4 regions of the Kitasatospora hibisci genome follow, and region 1 is predicted to be linked to each of the others. Evidence: riboswitches for the same ligand, from Rfam matches in the RefSeq annotation. Region 1 holds a riboswitch; each other region holds the start of a gene.
The links. Region 1 has a riboswitch for cyclic di-AMP ahead of ACF9IK_RS07590 (glycoside hydrolase family 16 protein). Riboswitches for the same ligand answer to the same signal wherever they lie in the genome.

Region 1 (4,183 bases):
ACCCGTTCCAGAACGGCCACCGGGTGCGCTGCACCTTCCCGGCCGGCCTGGCCGCGGGCCGGAGCGCAACGGGCCTGATTCCGCTCCGGGTGAGCGAGGATACCCCTGTGGGGAGCCTGCTGACCGGCTGGGTCGCGGTGCGCAGCGACGACGACACGAACGAGGCGAACAACAGGCAACCGTTCGAAGTCTCGGTCACCGAGGGCTGATCCCCTGGTGGCGTGGCGCCACGGACGCGGCGGCGCCGGAGCGCCGGCCCTCCTACGGGGAGGGTCGGCGCTCCGGCGTTCGGATCGTCCGGGCGGGCCGGCGGGCGCGGGCACGCCGGTGCACGGGCGGGTCAGCGGTAGACGCGCAGGTAGTCGGCGGCGAAGGTGATCGGGGCCGTGCCCTGCGGCGCGGGGTGGTACTGCCCGGCGCTGAGCGACAGGTTCAGGATCGGGTAGGCCGACCAGTCGGCGCCGACGCCCTTGCCGTCCGAGAAGACCTTCACCCCGTTGATGTACCAGTCCACCGAGGTGGCGCCGTACTGGGTGCCGACGGTGACCCACTGGTCGTGCGCGACGGCCTTCGCGTCGGTGACGTACTTGTAGCCCGGGTTGACGTGGTTGGTCAGCTCCAGCAGGTTCGCGTTGTCCGCGTGGTACTCGAAGCTGTCGATCTCGCCGTGGTCGCCGCTGGTGCCGTTCCACGTCCACAGCGCCGGCCAGGCGCCGGTGCCGGCGGGGAGCTTGACCCGGGTCTCGATGTAGTCGCCGGTCTTCACCTTGAAGCCCTCGGTGGAGTACTCGGTGGTGAGCAGGCCGGTGTCCCAGGCCTTCTTGCCGTTCTCCAGCGTGTGGGTGCTCGGCCGGGCGGTGAAGGTGGCGACACCGCCGGAGACGCTGACGTTGTCCCTGTCCAGCCAGTCGAGCTTGTTGTCGTTCGGGTTGTGGTCGCCGTAGTGGTACGAGCTGCTCCGGTCGGCCGTCCAGCGGGAGCCCAGGGCGAGGCTGTCGAACTCGTCGGACCAGATCGGCTTCTTCCCGGCGGCGGGCGCCCCGGTGGCCGGGCCGCTCGGGGCGGCGGTCGCGGGGGCCGACGGCACGGGCGTCGCGGTGGGGACGGGGCTCGGGCCGGCGGTGGCCGCCGAGACCACCAGCTGTCGCGCCGGCAGGTTGTGCCAGGCGCCGCCGAGGTCCTGCCAGAAGCCGAACTGGGTGTAGGTCCCGGCCGGCAGCGTGCGCGAACCGGTGGTGATCGACAGGCCGCTCGGGCATATCCGCGCGTTGGCGACGTTGCCGGGGAAGTCGAGGTTGCGTCCGGCCGCGTCGCGCACCCCGACACCGACCGTCTTCGCGGTGAAGCAGGCCGAGGAGTGGACGCTCAGCGAGGCGGTGGCGGCCTTCCCCGCGACCATCGTGGCCGGGGTCAGCTTGTCCTGGGTGACGGTCGGCGTGGTCGCCGCATGCGCACCGGTGACCGCCGAGACGCCGAGGAGGCCGGCGCCGCCGACGGCGAGCACGCCGGTGACGGCGAGGGCCGCGTTGCGGCCGCGGCGAGAGGGTCGGGCATGGCGTGGCGCACGGCGCCGGGCAGGCTTCTGCATGGCAGTGTCCTCTGCGACGCCTGCGAGGTGAGCTGTCGGGTTCGGGCTGAGGTTGCCCGGCCGTCCGTCGGAGCGGCTTCACCCCTAGCCCCGGCCGCGCGGGGAGCGCGCAGACCGAGGCACTACCTTGGGTCCCCCGCTCCCGTCCGCTGTGGTGCTCGGTTGCCGACCGGCGGGTGGACAGGACTCGGCGTCCCGACGGCGGGGGTCCGCGAAGCGGACGTCCCGAGCAGGCTAGGCAGCCCCTCCGGGACCCGACAACTCGGCGGGGTCGGTTGTCGCGCAGCTCACATCCGGTCCGCGGCCGGGGCGGCGCCCCGCGCCGTGGCGGGGTCTCGGCAAGTACGTCGCGGAGGTCACCTCGTCGGATAGGTTGGAGGTCCATCCGCGGCCACGTGCCGACCGGCCCGCACCGCGGTGGACCGGTCCCGCCCGGACCGCGTGCACAGCACCGCACCGCAGGCACCAGACCACACGCCCCGGGACGTACGCCCGGCACCGCACGACGAGAGACGAGGACCCGTCCCGCCATGACCGCCGCCCTGCCCGCCTTCGCCGGCCGCACCTACCTCTTCCAGGTCGACAACGGCGCGGCCTTCCGCAACGCCTACTCGGCCGACGGCAAGCGGCTGCGCTGGGAGGGCCTCGGCGAGTCGGCCGGCCAGTGGGAGGACGTCGCCCTGCACGTCGCGGAGGTCGGCCCGGAGCTGTACTTCGTCAGCTGGACCGAGCAGAGCGGCATCACCGTCAGCCACGTGATGGACCTCGCCAGGCTGACGGTGCGCGCGTTCTGGACGTACGAGGGCGAGGGCGGCCGGGTCGGCGAGCTGCACACCGGCACGCTGGAGCAGGTGGCCTGAGCCGGACGGTCGTGCCCGCCCCCCCCGGGGGGCACCGGCCGATCCGGGTCAGACCGGCCGGCCCGGGACCTTCAGGTGCTCGGAGAGCCACTCCAGCGAGGAGGGCAGCAGCTTGCTCCAGGTCTCGAAGTTGTGGCCGCCGGTCTTCAGGAGGCTGTACGAGACCTTCATCGGGCTCTGCACCGCGCCGACGAACGCCTCGGTGTCGCGCCGGTACTCGCCGTCCCCCTCCCTGGTACCGGCCAGCAGCACGGACACCTTGGGCTGCGGCAGGTTCTTCAGCCGCCACATCAGGTCGGCCTCACTGCGGCGCTGCTCGCCGTCGGCGCCCTTGAACAGGTCGACGGTGGTCGGGTCGTCGGCGGCCCGGTAGTAGCCGGAGAGCGAGACGGCGGTCGGGAAGACGTCCGGGTGGCGCATCGCCAGCTTGAGCGCGCAGTAGCCCCCGGTCGAGTTGCCCATGAAGCCCCAGGCCTGCGGAGCGGTGGAGACCCGGAACGTCGCCTGGATCGCGGACGGGACGTCCCTGGTGTAGTACGTGTCGGACTGCGGGCCGCCGGGGACGTCCTCGCACTCGGTGTCCTGCGGCAGCGCGGGCGACGGGGTCATCAACACCAGGACGGTCGGCTGCATCCGGCCCTCCTGGAGCAACTTCAGTGCGGCGCCCGGGTAGTTGAGCCGCGTCACCAGGTTCTTGGCGATGCCGGGGAAGCCGGTGCTGACGATGACCGCCGGGAACTGCCGCTGCGCGTAATCGGGCTGGAAGTACTGCGGCGGCAGGTAGACGTACGCCTCGGTGGAGAGCCGGGAGACGGCGCCGTCGATCCGGACCTGGCGGATCTCCCCGGACTGCCCGGGGTCCCGGCCGAGCGCCCCGCCGCCCTGGACGTCGGCGTGGCCGACGGTCTCCACCAGGAGGCGACCGGAGGCGTCCGCCTTGTTCTGGATGACGACCGGGCCGTTGTCGCCGGTACCGAGCAGGTCGTCCCAGCTGCTGTAGAAGGCGAAGTAGTTGTTGGCCACCAGCCCGAGCGCGGCGAGCACGGTCACCTGGGTGGCGAGCAGTGCACCGATCCGGCCGAGCACGGCCTGCCAGTTCTGCTTGGCGAGTCTCGGCCAGAGCCAGACCGTGCCGACCATCATCGCCACGGCGACCGCCACGGTCAGCGCCAACACCTTGTGGCTCGTCAGACCCATGTCCTGCTTGCTCCCACGCCTCGAACTCCCCGCCCGGCCACTAGCGGGCAGTTGCTAGGACACTGGGGCGACCGCCCCGGTTCCCCCGTCCACAGCAGAGGCCGCCGCCGAGGCGCGGTAGCCAACCCTAGCGTTCACCGGGTCCCTTCGGACCCGCCGACCAGCGGGGACCGAAAGGATGAGACTCGCCGCCCACCCGTATGGTCGGGCCGTACGAGGGCGGGGCCGCGGCGACGGGCGGGAGCAACGGGCCGCAGGCGCAGCGGGCGGCCCGTCGAGCGTGATCGACCAGCGGATGCTGCGGGAGCGGACGCGAACACCTCTCTGACGGGCAGAGGGTGGCGACCGGTCAGCTGACGCACGCCCAGAGGCGCAGTCCGGCGTCCGGTTCCCGCAGGCGGCGGGCGCCGAGCTCCTGCGGCGAACCGTTGTGCCCCACCTCACGTCGGGACACGCGTCGGCCCGGCGCACCGCGCCACCTCGACACCTCGCCCGTCGGCCCGGTCGTCAGCCCAGCCCGCCGTTCCGGGCTGCGGCC
Region 2 (4,183 bases), 200 kb from region 1:
CGCGGGCCGACCCAGCGCAGCACGGCGTGCCGGACGTCGGCCTGGCGGGAGCTGGTGAGGTGGACGTGGGCGCGCCCCTCCGCGGAGCCCTCGACCCGGACGCTTCGGGTCAGGTTGAGCACCTCGGCGCCGACCGTGACGCCCCCGCCGAGGGCGACCCGGGGGTGGGCGTACCGCAGCGGGGCCTCCAGGGTGACGGTGGATCCGCTGACGGAGCGCACGACGGCGAGGTCGTAGCGGGCGGAGAAGCCGTCCTCGTCCGGCGGACCGGTCGGGGTGACGGCCAGTTCGTCACCGGCCCGCCAACCCGCGGGCGGGGCGGCAAGGCTGACGGTGGTGGCACCGGCCCGCAGCTCGCCGGCCGCGCGCACCCAGGCGGTCTTGGCGGCTCCGTCCAGCCGCAGGTAGCCGGCCCCGGTGACCCAGAGGCCGACGTCGGTGTCGACCACCTTCATGCCGTCGCCCTGGAAGCGCTTCTCGTCGACGGAGGGGAAGCGCAGGGTGTGCACGGCGGTGTCGCCGGGGGCGAGGGCGAGGGTTCCGCGGACCTCGACGTTGCCGGCCGAGCTGAGGGTGACACCGCGGTCGGCGGCGAAGGTGAGCGAGCCGCCGGGCTCGACCAGCAGGGAGCCGACGGCGGCGTCGGTGTCGAGCAGCACCCGGTCGGTGATCCGGACGGCACTCTGCGGTCCGGGCACCCGGCCGCCCCAGCCGGCCGGGTCGGACCAACGGCGGCCGCCCTGGTCGGGCTCGGGGGCGGCGCCCTCGGCGCCGTCGCCGGGCGCGGGCGGTACGCCGGGGCCGCGGTCCGGGCCGCCGCGGTCCGGGCCGCCGTGTTCCGTGCCGCCGTCGCCGCCGGTGTCGGCCAGGCTGGTGGCGGTGCTACCCGGGGCGGACCCGGTCGAGCCGGTCGAGCCGGTCAGCGAGCGACGCAGGGCCTCCTCGCCGCCGATCGCGGCGAACACCGTGCCGACGGCGAGCCAGCGCAGCATTGTGCGACGGCTTACGGGAGTTCGGGGTCGTTCGGGTGGGATGTCCGGTCTGCGATGCTTTGCCCTGCGATGCGCTCCGCGGGCTCCGTCGGCCGGCGATCCGCCGCCCCGCTCCTCGTCCATGGCCATCGCTGCGTAGCCCTCCCCCCAGACGGCTGCGTCGGTCCCGACGTTCTGAAGCATAGGCAGTTGCGGCGTCCCGTACGGGCGTTGCCGGAAATCGGTCATTTCTGATCATGGTGGACACGTCGCGAGCAGGCGGTCCGCAAACCGTGACGGGCATCACACATGTTTGCGGTTTGAACTTGAGTCTGCTTAACGTGCTCCCCGTTCGTGGCCACACGGACCCAGCCCGTCCGCAACGCCGAGTCCTGCCGTCGGGTGTGCTGGCAGCGCAGAAACGCACCACGGCAGGAGCGGGGGAACCACAGGTAGGTCGCCCCGGGCCGGTCCGCGTACCGGTCCAGGGCTAGGGGTGAAGCCGCGTCCACAGCGCGGCCGGGCAACTCCAGCCCGAATCCGACAGCTCACCTCGCAGGCGTGGGAGAGGACCGCATCTTCATGCTGCCCACCAACGGCACCCGCCTGTCCGGCCGTACCCGCCGCGCCATCGCCGCGCTCGGAGTCGCGGGCATCGGCCTCACCATCCCCTGCCTGACCACCACCTCCGCCTCCGCCGCCTCGGTCGCGACCTGGGACAAGGTCGCCCAGTGCGAGAGCAGCGGCAACTGGAGCATCAACACGGGCAACGGCTTCTACGGCGGCCTGCAGTTCACCAACAGCACCTGGGCCGAGTTCGGCGGCACGGCCTTCGCCGCCCGCGCCGACCTGGCCACGAAGGACCAGCAGATCGCGATCGCCGAGAAGGTGCTCGCGGTCCAGGGCCCGGGCGCCTGGCCGGTCTGCTCCGTCCAGGCCGGTCTGACCAAGGGCGGCACCCCCGCCGCGGTCGACACCTCCACCGCCGCCAAGCCCGCCGCGCAGACCCCGGCCCCGGCCGCCAAGCCGGCCGCCCAGGCCCCCGCCGCCAAGCCCGCCGCCCCGAAGGCCGAGACCCCGGCCGCCGCCGACGCCACCAAGACCTGGAGCCAGAACCGCTCCGACTGGTCGCAGAAGTGGCAGGAGAAGGACGGCGACTACACCGTGGTCACCGGCGACTGGCTGTCCGCCATCGCCGACGAGCACCACGTCCAGGGCGGCTGGGAGCGGCTGTACGAGCTCAACCGCGACACCCTGACCGAGGGCCCGAACCACATCTACCCGGGCCAGCACCTGAGCCTCGGCGAGCACGCCCGGACCCAGGCCTCGGACGAGTCCGGCAAGGGCTTCGACTGGTTCAACCGCTCCTCCGGCCAGGCCGCGGGCACCACCGCCGCCAAGCCGGCCGCGCAGACCGCCACCCAGGCCTCCCAGACCCAGGCCCAGGCACCGGCCGAGGCCGCCACCGGCAGCATGGCCGCCGCGGTCTCCTTCGCCCTGTCGAAGGTCGGCCAGGCCTACGTCTACGGCGGCACCGGGAACGGCGGCTGGGACTGCTCCGGCCTGACCCAGGCCGCGCTGCGCGCCGCGGGCGTCTCCGTCCCGCGCGTCGCCGCCGACCAGGCCGCCGCCAGCACCCACGTGTCGCTGGACGCCCTCAAGCCGGGCGACCTGCTGTTCTGGTCCAACAACGGCCAGGACTCCGGCGTCTACCACGTCGCGCTCTACATCGGTGACGGCAAGTACGTCGAGGCCGCCAACCCGAGCGCGGGCGTGCGGACCCAGACCGTCGCCAACTGGGCCCCGGACTTCGCCGGCCGGGTCTGACCCACCGCACACGCCGCAGCCCCCGGGGGAGAGAGACCGCTCCTCCCCGGGGGCATCGGCCTGCGCGCCGCCGGCCGGACCCGGCCCGCGAGCACCCGGCCCGGCGACGGCCCGGCGACGGGCTCGGCACCGGGCCCGCCCGGTCATGGTCAAACCGGGCCGCACCGGGCATGCTGCTGCTCTGCGCACCCGAGGAGGAGTCCCCATGGCCCAGGTCACCGTCACGCTCGACGCCAATCTCGCGATCGACGCGATGATGCTCTCCGGCACCAAGAACCCGCAGGACGCCGTCGAGCTGATCCTCCGCGACTACCTCGCGCGGGGCCGGCGCACCGAGACCCGGACCGGCGAGGCCACCGACGGACACCGCCTGGAGGAGGGCCGTCCCGCGGCCCAGGAGGGCTGAACGGCGAACGGCCGGGGTCCGGGGAGCGGTGTGCTCCCCGGGCCCCGGCCGTTCCCGCCCGGACGCGGCGTCCGGGCGTGCCGTCTCAGCGGGCGCAGGCGCCCGTGGAGCCGCGCATCACGAGCTCCGGCTGGAACATGAACTCGCCGCGCTGGGCGGCGTTCCCGCCGACCTCCTCCAGCAGCGCGTCGACGGCCGCGGTGGCCATCGCCTCCACCGGCTGCCGGATCGTGGTCAGCGGCGGCTCGGTGAACGCTATGAGCGGCGAGTCGTCGAAGCCGACCACCGAGACGTCCTGGGGGACGCTCAGCCCGCGCTGGCGCACCGCGCGGATCGCGCCGAGCGCCATCATGTCGCTGCCGCAGACGATCGCCGTGCAGCCCTTGTCCAGCAGCGCGCCGGCCGCGGCGTGCCCGCCCTCCACGCTGAACAGCGTGTGGTGGACGAGGCCCTGGGCCTCCTCCTCGGTCCGCCCGAGCACCTCGCGCATGGCCGCGGTGAAGCCCTCGATCTTGCGCAGCACCGGCACGTACCGGCGCTGGCCGACGGCCAGACCGATCCGCTCGTGGCCGAGTTCGGCCAGGTGCTGGACGGCCATCCACATCGCGGAGCGGTCGTCCGGCGAGATGAACGGGGCGTCGATCTTCTCGCTGAAGCCGTTGATCAGCACGAAGGGCACCTGCCGGCCGATGAGCCGGGCGTACCGGTCGTGGTCAGCGGTGGTGTCGGCGTGCAGGCCCGAGACGAAGACGATGCCCGACACCCCCCGGTCGACCAGCATCTCCACCAGTTCGTCCTCGGTGGACCCGCCCGGCGTCTGGGTGCAGAGCACCGGCGTGTAGCCGTGCCGGCTCAGCACCTGCTCGATCACCTGGGCCAGCGCGGGGAAGATCGGGTTGCTCAGCTCTGGGGTGATCAACCCGATCAGACCCGCGCTGCGCTGGCGCAGCCGGGTCGGCCGCTCGTACCCGAGCACGTC
Region 3 (4,183 bases), 1.6 Mb from region 1:
TGGTGACGTCCTCGGTCTCGCCGGAGCGGTGCGACATCATGCAGCGGTAGCCGTTGCGCTGGGCCAGCTCGACGGCGTCCAGGGTCTCGGTGAGCGAGCCGATCTGGTTCACCTTCACCAGCAGCGCGTTGGCGGTGCCGGTCTCGATGCCCTTGGCCAGGCGCTGCGGGTTGGTGACGAACAGGTCGTCGCCGACCAGCTGGACCTTGTCGCCCAGCTTGACGGTCATGGCCTTCCAGCCGTCCCAGTCCGACTCGTCCAGCGGGTCCTCGATGGAGACCAGCGGGTACGCGGCGACCAGCTCGGCGTAGTACTCGATCAGCTCGGCGGCCGAGAGGGACTTGCCCTCGAACTGGTAGGCGCCGTCCTTGAAGAACTCGGAGGCGGCGACGTCCAGGGCCAGCGCGATGTCGCGGCCGGGCACGTAGCCGGCCTTCTGGATGGCCTCGGTGATGAGGTCCAGGGCCTCGCGGTTGCTGTCCAGGTTCGGGGCGAAGCCGCCCTCGTCGCCGAGGCCGGTGGAGAGGCCGCGCTCCTTCAGGACGCCCTTGAGGGTGTGGTAGACCTCGACGCCCCAGCGGACGGCCTCGGAGAAGGACTCCGCGCCGATCGGAGCGATCATGAACTCCTGGATGTCGACGTTGGAGTCCGCGTGCGAGCCGCCGTTGAGGATGTTCATCATCGGGACCGGCAGGACGTGCGCGTTCGGGCCGCCCAGGTAGCGGAACAGCGGCAGGTCGCTGGCCTCCGAGGCGGCGTGCGCCACGGCCAGGGAGACGCCGAGAATGGCGTTGGCGCCGAGCGAGGACTTGTCCGGGGTGGCGTCCAGGTCGAGCATGGCCTGGTCGATCAGACGCTGCTCGGTGGCGTCGTAGCCGACCAGCTCCGGGCCGATCTGCTCGATGACGGCCAGGACGGCCTTCTCCACGCCCTTGCCGAAGTAGCGGTTCTTGTCGCCGTCACGAAGCTCCAGCGCCTCGAAGGCGCCGGTGGAGGCGCCCGACGGGACAGCGGCACGGCCGGTGCTGCCGTCGTCGAGGCCGACCTCGACCTCGACCGTGGGGTTGCCACGCGAGTCGAGGATCTCACGGGCTACGACGACATCGATGGACGGCACGAGGCATCTCCTAGCGGAAGCAGGTCCGGCTGACGGTGGGTGCTGTCGGCCGGACGATTGCGGAGTCGTTACGACCAGAGCCTAACCGCACGGGCTCTCGGGGCCACGTCGACCATGGGTCCGTCTCAGCGTGTGGCCGCACTACCCACCGGTAGTTCACCTGGTTGCCCCGTGAAAGCGGTCCGGATGCGGACGAAGGGGGAGGTATCCGACCCCCCCTTCGTCCGCGCCGACGGGCGGTGGCCCGGGTTCAGCGGCCGGGGGTTCAGCCGAGGTTGAGCACCTGGCCGGGGATGATCAGGTCCGGGTCGCCGCCGACGGTGCCGCGGTTGCCGTCGTACAGCGCCTGCCAGCCGCCGGACACGCCCTGGGCGGCGGCGATGCCGGCGAGTGTGTCGCCGTCCCGGACGGTGTAGCCGTGGCCGGCGCTCTGCTGCTGGGCGGCGGGTTCGGCGTGACCGGCCGTCGGACTGTCGCCCTGGCCGATGTACCCGACGGACTGGCCGGCGGACTGGACGGCGGCCTGGGGGGCGTGCTGGCCCGCGTACTGCTGGTACACGCTCCGGTGGCTGGTCCAGTACCAGGCGCCGTCGTTCTGGTACCAGTACACCTTCGCGTCGGCGTCCCAGCCGCCCTGGCCCGAGAAGTCCGGCGTCTTGGCGTCCTGCTGCGCGGGCTGCTGGGCGGCGGGCTTCGGAGCCTGCTGCTGCACCGGCTTCCGGTCCGGCTGGGCGGGCTTCTGAGCCGGCTTCGGCTGGGCGGGCTTCGGCGCCGCCGGCTTCGGCGCCGCGGGCTTGGCGTTCGCGGCGGTGTCCACCTCGGCCGCCGCGCCGCCCTTGCTCAGGCCCGCCCGCTTGGAGCAGACCGGCCAGGCACCCGGGCCCTGCGAGGCGAGGACCTTCTCGGCCACCGCGATCTGCTGCCCCTTGCTGGCCTGGTTGGCCTGCGGCGCGTACGCGGTGCCGCCGTACGCCTTCCAGGTGCTGGAGGTGAACTGCAGACCGCCGTAGAAGCCGTTGCCGGTGTTGATGCTCCAGTTGCCGCCGCTCTCGCACTGGGCGACCGCGTCCCAGGTGGAGACGGGGGCCGCCGAGGCGCCGGTGGCGGTGAGGAGCGGCATCGCGAGTCCGACGCCGGCCACACCGGCGACGGCGATGGCCTTCTCGGCCTGGGTGCGGCGGCGGTGGCGGCCAGTTCCAACGAACAGCATGAAGACGTCCCTCTCCGCACGCCTGCGAGGTGAGCTGTCGGGTTCGGACCGGGAGGTGGCCCGGCCGCGTGTCGCGAGGCGCTCTGCCCGCGACTGCGGCTTCACCCCAAGCCGTGGAGGACGGCAACAAACCTGGGTCCCCCGCCCCTGCCCAGGGTTCTGGTCGGTTTCCCGTGGCACGGCGGGCAGGATTCGGCGTTCCGCGCACGAGGTCCGCAGCTGCGAACTTCAGGGAGAGTAGACAGATCCTCACACCAATCACAAGCTCATATCGCCGATATCACACAGAAATTACGGCACACGGTCGATCGCCCACCAACGAAGGCGGTATGTCCGGATTGATGATGTTTCAGCCCCTCTCCAGGGGAGACTCGGCGACGCCGTGTCAGCGTGTCGAGCCCACCGGCCGGAAGACGTGCAGGCCGCTGCGAACGGTTCCGGCCGTGATCAGAGGGGGTTCTCCTGTAGGTTCTCCGGAGTGAATTCGACCGGAAGTTCACGAAGTCCACGCATGATCAGACCACCGCGCCACCGCAGATTCTCCGGGCTTTCGGCGAGCTGCAGGTCGGGCAGCCGGGTGAGCAGCGTGGCCAGCGCGGCACGGCCCTCCAGACGGGCCAGCGGAGCGCCGATGCAGTAGTGGATGCCGTGCCCGAAGCCGAGGTGCGGGTTGTCCGTCCGAGCGAGATCGAGGGTGTTCTCGTCGGCGAACCGCGCCGGGTCCCGGTCCGCCGCGGCGAGCACCACCAGCACCGGGTCGCCCACCGGGATCTCCACCCCGCCGATGGTCAGCGGGCTGGTCGCGAACCGCCAGGTGGCCAGCTCCACCGGCCCGTCGTAGCGGAGCAGCTCCTCGATCCCGGTCTCCAGCAGGCCGGTCTCGCCACGGGCGATCGAGTCCTGCAGCAGCTCCCGCTGCCCGGGGTTGCGCAGCAGTGCGTAGGTGCCGTTGCCGATCAGGTTGACGGTCGTCTCGAACCCGGCGAACAACAGGATGAAGGCCATCGCCGCGGCCTCGTTCTCGGTCAGGTGCTCGCCGTGGTCGCTGGCCCGGATCAGCCCCGAGATCAGGTCGTCGCCGAGATCGGCCCGCTTGCGGTGGATCAGCTCCGCCAGGTACGACCGCATCCGCTTCACCGCCCGCCCCACGCCGCCGCGCTGGCCGCCGCCGTGGCGGATCATCATGCCCGCCCAGTCGCGGAAGTCGTCCTGGTCCTCGGCGGGCACACCGAGCAGGTCGCAGATCGCGTAGATGGGGAGCGGGAAGGCGAACTCGTGGATCAGGTCGGCGCTGCCGCGGGCCGCGAAGCCGTCGATCAGCCGGTCGGTGAGCTGCTGCACCCGGGGCTCGAAGGCGGCCACCCGGCGCGGGGTGAACGCCTTCGAGACCAGGCGGCGCAGCCGGGTGTGGTCCGGCGGATCGATGTTCAGCAGGTGCGTCATCAGGTTGGCCTGCCGCTCACCGGGGATGCCGACCCGGCCGGTGCGGTGCGCGTGCGTGCTGTGGTGGACCGGGTTCTTGGAGAGCCGGCTGTCGGCGAGCGCCTGCCGGGCGTCCGCGTACCTGGTCACCAGCCAGGCCTCCACCCCGCTCGGCAGGGTCGTGCGGTGCACCGGCTCGTGCTCCCGCAGCCACGCGTACGCCGGGTACGGATCGGCGGCGAACTCCCAGGTGAAGAGCGACGGGCGGGCGGGATCGGGCTGAACTGGCATGGGTCGACCGTATCCGGTGGAGATCGCCCGTACGGCAGGCGTGAGCCTGGTCACCTGACGGGTAATTCCTGTTGCGGAGGATCGGGACGAGCCTACGATCCTCCGCAAAGCACGTGTGTGGGCGCCGGTGCGGAGCCGCCCAC
Region 4 (4,183 bases), 2.0 Mb from region 1:
CAACCGAGCGGACGGTCCGGGCCGCGTGGATCGCCTCGGAGCCCTCCAGCCCGTATGCGCGGAGCACCGCGACGATCACGCCGACCAGCCGGGCCGCCGCCCGGGCGAGGTCGTCGTCCGGCTGCGGGGACTGCGGGAGCGCGTGGTAGCGGTGCGGGTGCTCGGTCGCGTACCCGAGGTAGGCGCGCAGGACCGCCGCGACGGCGTCGTCCCCGCCCCGGCCGACGGCCGCCTCGGCCAGCCGGTCGGCCAGCTCCTCGGTGACCCGGACGGCGACCAGCCGCCGCAGCTCGGCCAGCCCGCCGCTGACGTGCTTGTAGAGCGAGGGCGTGGCCACCTTGGCGCGGGCGGCGACCGCGGCCAGGGTGAGGGCGTCCGCGCCCTGCTCGTCGATGAGGGCGAGGGCGTGGTCGACGACCTGCTCGGGGGTGAGTCCTACGCGGGGCATGGGGAACGGCCTCCGTGGTTCCGGGGTGGGGGTTCGGCGCGCGCGGGCGCGCGGTCGGCGTGGTGCGCGGGGCGGTCCCGGGCCGGGTGGGCCGGGCGCGGCGGGTCTGCGGCAGGTCTGCGGCAGGTCAGACGAGCTCGGCGAGGAAGGGCAGCAGGGCGTCGGCGGTGGCCTGCGGCTGGTCGGCCATCGGGTAGTGGCCCGACCCCTCGATCATCACCTTGCGGGCCTTGAGCGCGGCGGCCTGCCGGTCGGCGACCAGTTCGGGCTTCGGGAAGTCGGGGTCCTTGCTGCCCATGACGACCAGCGCCGGGCAGGACACGGCGGCGGTCCAGCCGGCGGGCGCGGACTCCCCGCGGACGTAGCCGCGGGTGGCGGCCTTGCGGCCCGGCGTGCGCATCGCGGCGACCAGGCCGTCCACGTAGCCGTCGAAGTCGGCCGGCCTGGGGCCGGGGTAGGCCATCTTGCGGTGGTAGAGGCCCCAGAACGCAGGCGAGTGCACCAGCAGGGCACCCATCACGCCGAAGATCGCGCGCTGCAGGGCGGTCGGCGGCAGGTTCTCGACGAAGGCGTCCAGCAGGACGATCCCGGCGACCCGTCCGGGCGCGTCCCCGGCGGCCTTGACCACGGTGGCGCCGGTGTAGGAGTTGCCGGCCAGCACGGCCCGCTCGATGCCGAGGTGGTCGAGCAGGGCGAGCACGTCGGTGGCGATGGCGGCGGGCGAGTAGTCGTCCCAGGCGATCGAGGACTCGCCGAAGCCGCGCAGGTCCATGGTGATCACCCGGCGGCCGGCCGCGGTCAGCAGCGGGCGCAGGTGCCGGTAGGCGGCCCGGCTGTCGAGCATCCCGGGGAGCAGGACGACGGGCAGGCCGTCGCCCTGCGCGGTGTCGTCGTAGGCCAGCCGGCCACCGGGGACGTCGAGGAACAGCGTGGTGGGGGTGCTGGTGCCGGTCATGAGGGCCTCCGCGGTCCGCCGGGACGGGGTGCCGGCGGTGCTGCCGACACCCACAAAGCTAAGGCTAATAGCCTTAGCCGTCAAGCTATCGGCGACACCCGGATCCCCGGCGGCTCCGGCCCCGGCCCCGGCCCCGGCTCCAGCCCCGGCTCCGGCCCCGGCTCCGGCCCCGGCCCCGGCCCGGGGATTCGCCGCCGCCTCGGCCTGCCGGCTCAGGCCCCCTCGACCTTGAACGGGTCGTGCTCGGCCAGCAGCTTCTCCAGCCGGGCCTGGTCGACCCGGGTGACGATCTCGTTCGTCTCCTGCCGGTCCCGGACGACCTTGGCCAGGGTGAACGAGGAGGTGACGGTGTAGAGCAGGCCGACCCCGAGGAAGGCGCGGGTCCAGGCGCCCACCGGGAGGTAGGCGATGCCGATCGCGAGGGCGCCGGCGGAGAGGGCGAAGGAGAGCACGGCCTGGACGTGGTACGCGGCCGTGGTGCGCGACTGCATCGGTGCGTTCATGGCGCCAGGATGCGCGCCCTCGAACGAGGTCCACATGAGTAGGAGTACTCAAACGCGGGGTCGTTCGTTGACGTCCTATCACGTTCGGTAGTGTCAGTTGTCGTCAAACGCCCCAAATCACCCACCGGATCGCGTAGTGTCCGAGTCGTGTCCTGTCGTCCCGTGCGGACGGCTTGGAATCGGGGGCTCCTAGGATTAACGTTTGATAACGCAGCGCGGTCCGCAACGCCGTACCCAGACGGCACCGCGCGCCGTCGCCTAATCCCGCCGGCCGGCCTCCGGGCAGGCCAGGGAGCCGGGGAACCACGTTCCTTGGGGTGAATCGGCCGGGCCCAGGCCCAGCCGTAGGAGACCTTCCTGCTCCGAACCCGTCAGCTAACCCGGTAGGCGCGAAGGAAGGAAAGGAGCGCGCCTCCGTGGCGTCGACGCACTCTCCGGCACACCTGCCCGGCTCCTCCGCCGGCACCCAGCTGCTCGACCCGTGGCCGCCCGCCCATCTGGGCGAGTACGGCGGGTCCGACGACGAGGCCGCCCCGCAGCCCGCCGAGACCAACCGCCACCGGATGCCGCGTCAGACCCGCGGGACCGCCCCGCTGCTCGGCGTCACCGCCGTCGCCGCCACCCTGGGCGCCACCGGCTTCGCCTCCGCCACCCCGGCCGCCGCCCCCGCCGTCGAGGCGCCGGACGAGGCCCCGGTCGCGCTCTCCGCGGACCCGGGCCTCGCGCTCGCCGCCCGGATCCAGCAGCAGGCCGACAGCCAGCGCACCGCCGCCGAGGAGACCGCCCGCCTCCAGGCCGCCAAGGAGGCCGAGGCCAAGCGCGCCGTCCAGCAGCAGGAGGCCAAGCGCGCCGCCGAGGCGGCCGAGAAGGCCAAGCTCGCCGCGATCAACCTGCCGGTGCGCGACTACCGCCTCTCCGCCCACTACGGCCAGAGCGCCTCCTACTGGGCCCACCTGCACACCGGCCTGGACTTCGCCGCCGACACCGGCACCCCGGTGTACGCGGTCGGCCAGGGCACCATCACCTCGGCCGGCTGGGCCGGCTCCTACGGCTACCGGATCGTCGAGACGCTGCCCGACGGCACCGAGATCTGGTACTGCCACCTCTCCTCGATCATCAAGGGTTCCGGCAAGGTCGTCCCCGGCCAGCAGCTCGGCAAGGTCGGCGCCACCGGAAACGTCACCGGCCCGCACCTGCACCTGGAGGTGCGCCCCGACGGCGGCGCCCCGGTCGACCCGGAGAGCTGGTTCGAGCAGCGCGGCGTCACCCCCTGACGGTTCGCCCCCGAGGGCACGACGAAGGCGCCCCGGCCGGTACGGACGTACCCGCCGGGGCGCCTCCCCGTTTCCGCCCGCCGTCCGCCGCTACCCGGCGCGGTCCTGCTCCGCGAGGTCAGGCTCCGCCGGCAGGCCGGCCAGGTAGGCGTCGATCTCCTCCTGGCCCGGCTCCGGGGCCAGCTCCGGGAACTCCGCCACCAGCAGCCGCGGCAGTCCCGGCACCGTCCACGTGCCGAACAGGTCCAGCGCGGCGGCCTCCGCCGCCTCCTCGAACGCCCCGAAGTCCCCGGTCAGCTCGTCCGGCATCGGCCGGCCCAGCGCCGTCAGCTCCGCCAGGTTGCGGTAGCTGCGCCGCATCAGCCCGTGCTCCAGCAGCCGCCGGGCGCCGTCGGTGGCCATCCCGACCGAGAGCACCCGGCCGGGACCCCAGCCCGCGGGGTCCGCCTCGTCCAGCCAGCCGGCCGTCGCCAGCGCCTCGAACGCGGCCCGCCGGTCCTCCTCGGCCAGCTCCCGGAAGCCCGACAGCCAGGCGAACACCGCGGCCTCGTCGGTGACGTCCACCCCGTACGCGCGAAGCAGCAGTGCGTACAGGCGCGGCCAGGTCACCAGATCGGCCCGGCGGAGCAGGCCGGCCGCCACCTCGCCCTGCCACTCGGCCTCCGCGTGCAGCCGCTCCTGCCGCTTGGCGTTCAGCCGCTTCGCCGCCCGCTGGTGGTCGATCAGCAGCCGCACCGCCTCGCCGTACGCCAGCGGGTCCTGCTCCGGGTCGGGCTGCACGTAGAGGTGGAGCCGCTCGTGGAGCAGCTGCTCCACGGCGTCCGAGGTCAGCTCCGGCCAGCCGTCGCGCATCCTGCCCCCGCCCAGCTCCAGCAGCGCCAGCATCGCCCGCAGCGGGGCCTCGGCCACCGGCGCGCGGCCCTCGGCCTCCGCCCAGGCGAGCAGCTCGGCGGCCCTGGTGTGCGGGGCGAGCCGCAGGTCATCGTCTTCCATGTCACTTACG

Region 2: linked by a shared signal. The riboswitch ahead of ACF9IK_RS06720 (transglycosylase family protein) and the one ahead of ACF9IK_RS07590 (glycoside hydrolase family 16 protein) in region 1 are both predicted to bind cyclic di-AMP.
Region 3: linked by a shared signal. The riboswitch ahead of ACF9IK_RS14405 (transglycosylase family protein) and the one ahead of ACF9IK_RS07590 (glycoside hydrolase family 16 protein) in region 1 are both predicted to bind cyclic di-AMP.
Region 4: linked by a shared signal. The riboswitch ahead of ACF9IK_RS16140 (M23 family metallopeptidase) and the one ahead of ACF9IK_RS07590 (glycoside hydrolase family 16 protein) in region 1 are both predicted to bind cyclic di-AMP.

The regions. Positions count from the first base shown of each region.
Region 1 is NZ_CP171642.1:1,780,220-1,784,402, forward strand. Features, by position in the region: gene ACF9IK_RS07585 (hypothetical protein) at 1-209, shown strand, start outside; gene ACF9IK_RS07590 (glycoside hydrolase family 16 protein) at 341-1,588, opposite strand; cyclic di-AMP (ydaO/yuaA leader) riboswitch at 1,591-1,755, opposite strand; gene ACF9IK_RS07595 (MoaF-related domain-containing protein) at 2,119-2,448, shown strand; gene ACF9IK_RS07600 (alpha/beta hydrolase) at 2,497-3,645, opposite strand; gene ACF9IK_RS07605 (TetR/AcrR family transcriptional regulator) at 4,153-4,183, opposite strand, start outside.
Region 2 is NZ_CP171642.1:1,577,944-1,582,126, forward strand. Features, by position in the region: gene ACF9IK_RS06715 (hypothetical protein) at 1-992, opposite strand, end outside; cyclic di-AMP (ydaO/yuaA leader) riboswitch at 1,376-1,548, shown strand; gene ACF9IK_RS06720 (transglycosylase family protein) at 1,533-2,798, shown strand; gene ACF9IK_RS06725 (hypothetical protein) at 3,004-3,204, shown strand; gene ACF9IK_RS06730 (LacI family DNA-binding transcriptional regulator) at 3,290-4,183, opposite strand, start outside.
Region 3 is NZ_CP171642.1:3,390,245-3,394,427, forward strand. Features, by position in the region: gene eno (phosphopyruvate hydratase) at 1-1,117, opposite strand, end outside; gene ACF9IK_RS14405 (transglycosylase family protein) at 1,383-2,327, opposite strand; cyclic di-AMP (ydaO/yuaA leader) riboswitch at 2,333-2,502, opposite strand; gene ACF9IK_RS14410 (cytochrome P450 family protein) at 2,775-4,040, opposite strand.
Region 4 is NZ_CP171642.1:3,785,906-3,790,088, reverse strand. Features, by position in the region: gene ACF9IK_RS16155 (TetR/AcrR family transcriptional regulator) at 1-448, opposite strand, end outside; gene ACF9IK_RS16150 (alpha/beta fold hydrolase) at 576-1,457, opposite strand; gene ACF9IK_RS16145 (YiaA/YiaB family inner membrane protein) at 1,616-1,906, opposite strand; cyclic di-AMP (ydaO/yuaA leader) riboswitch at 2,152-2,310, shown strand; gene ACF9IK_RS16140 (M23 family metallopeptidase) at 2,323-3,180, shown strand; gene ACF9IK_RS16135 (hypothetical protein) at 3,271-4,173, opposite strand.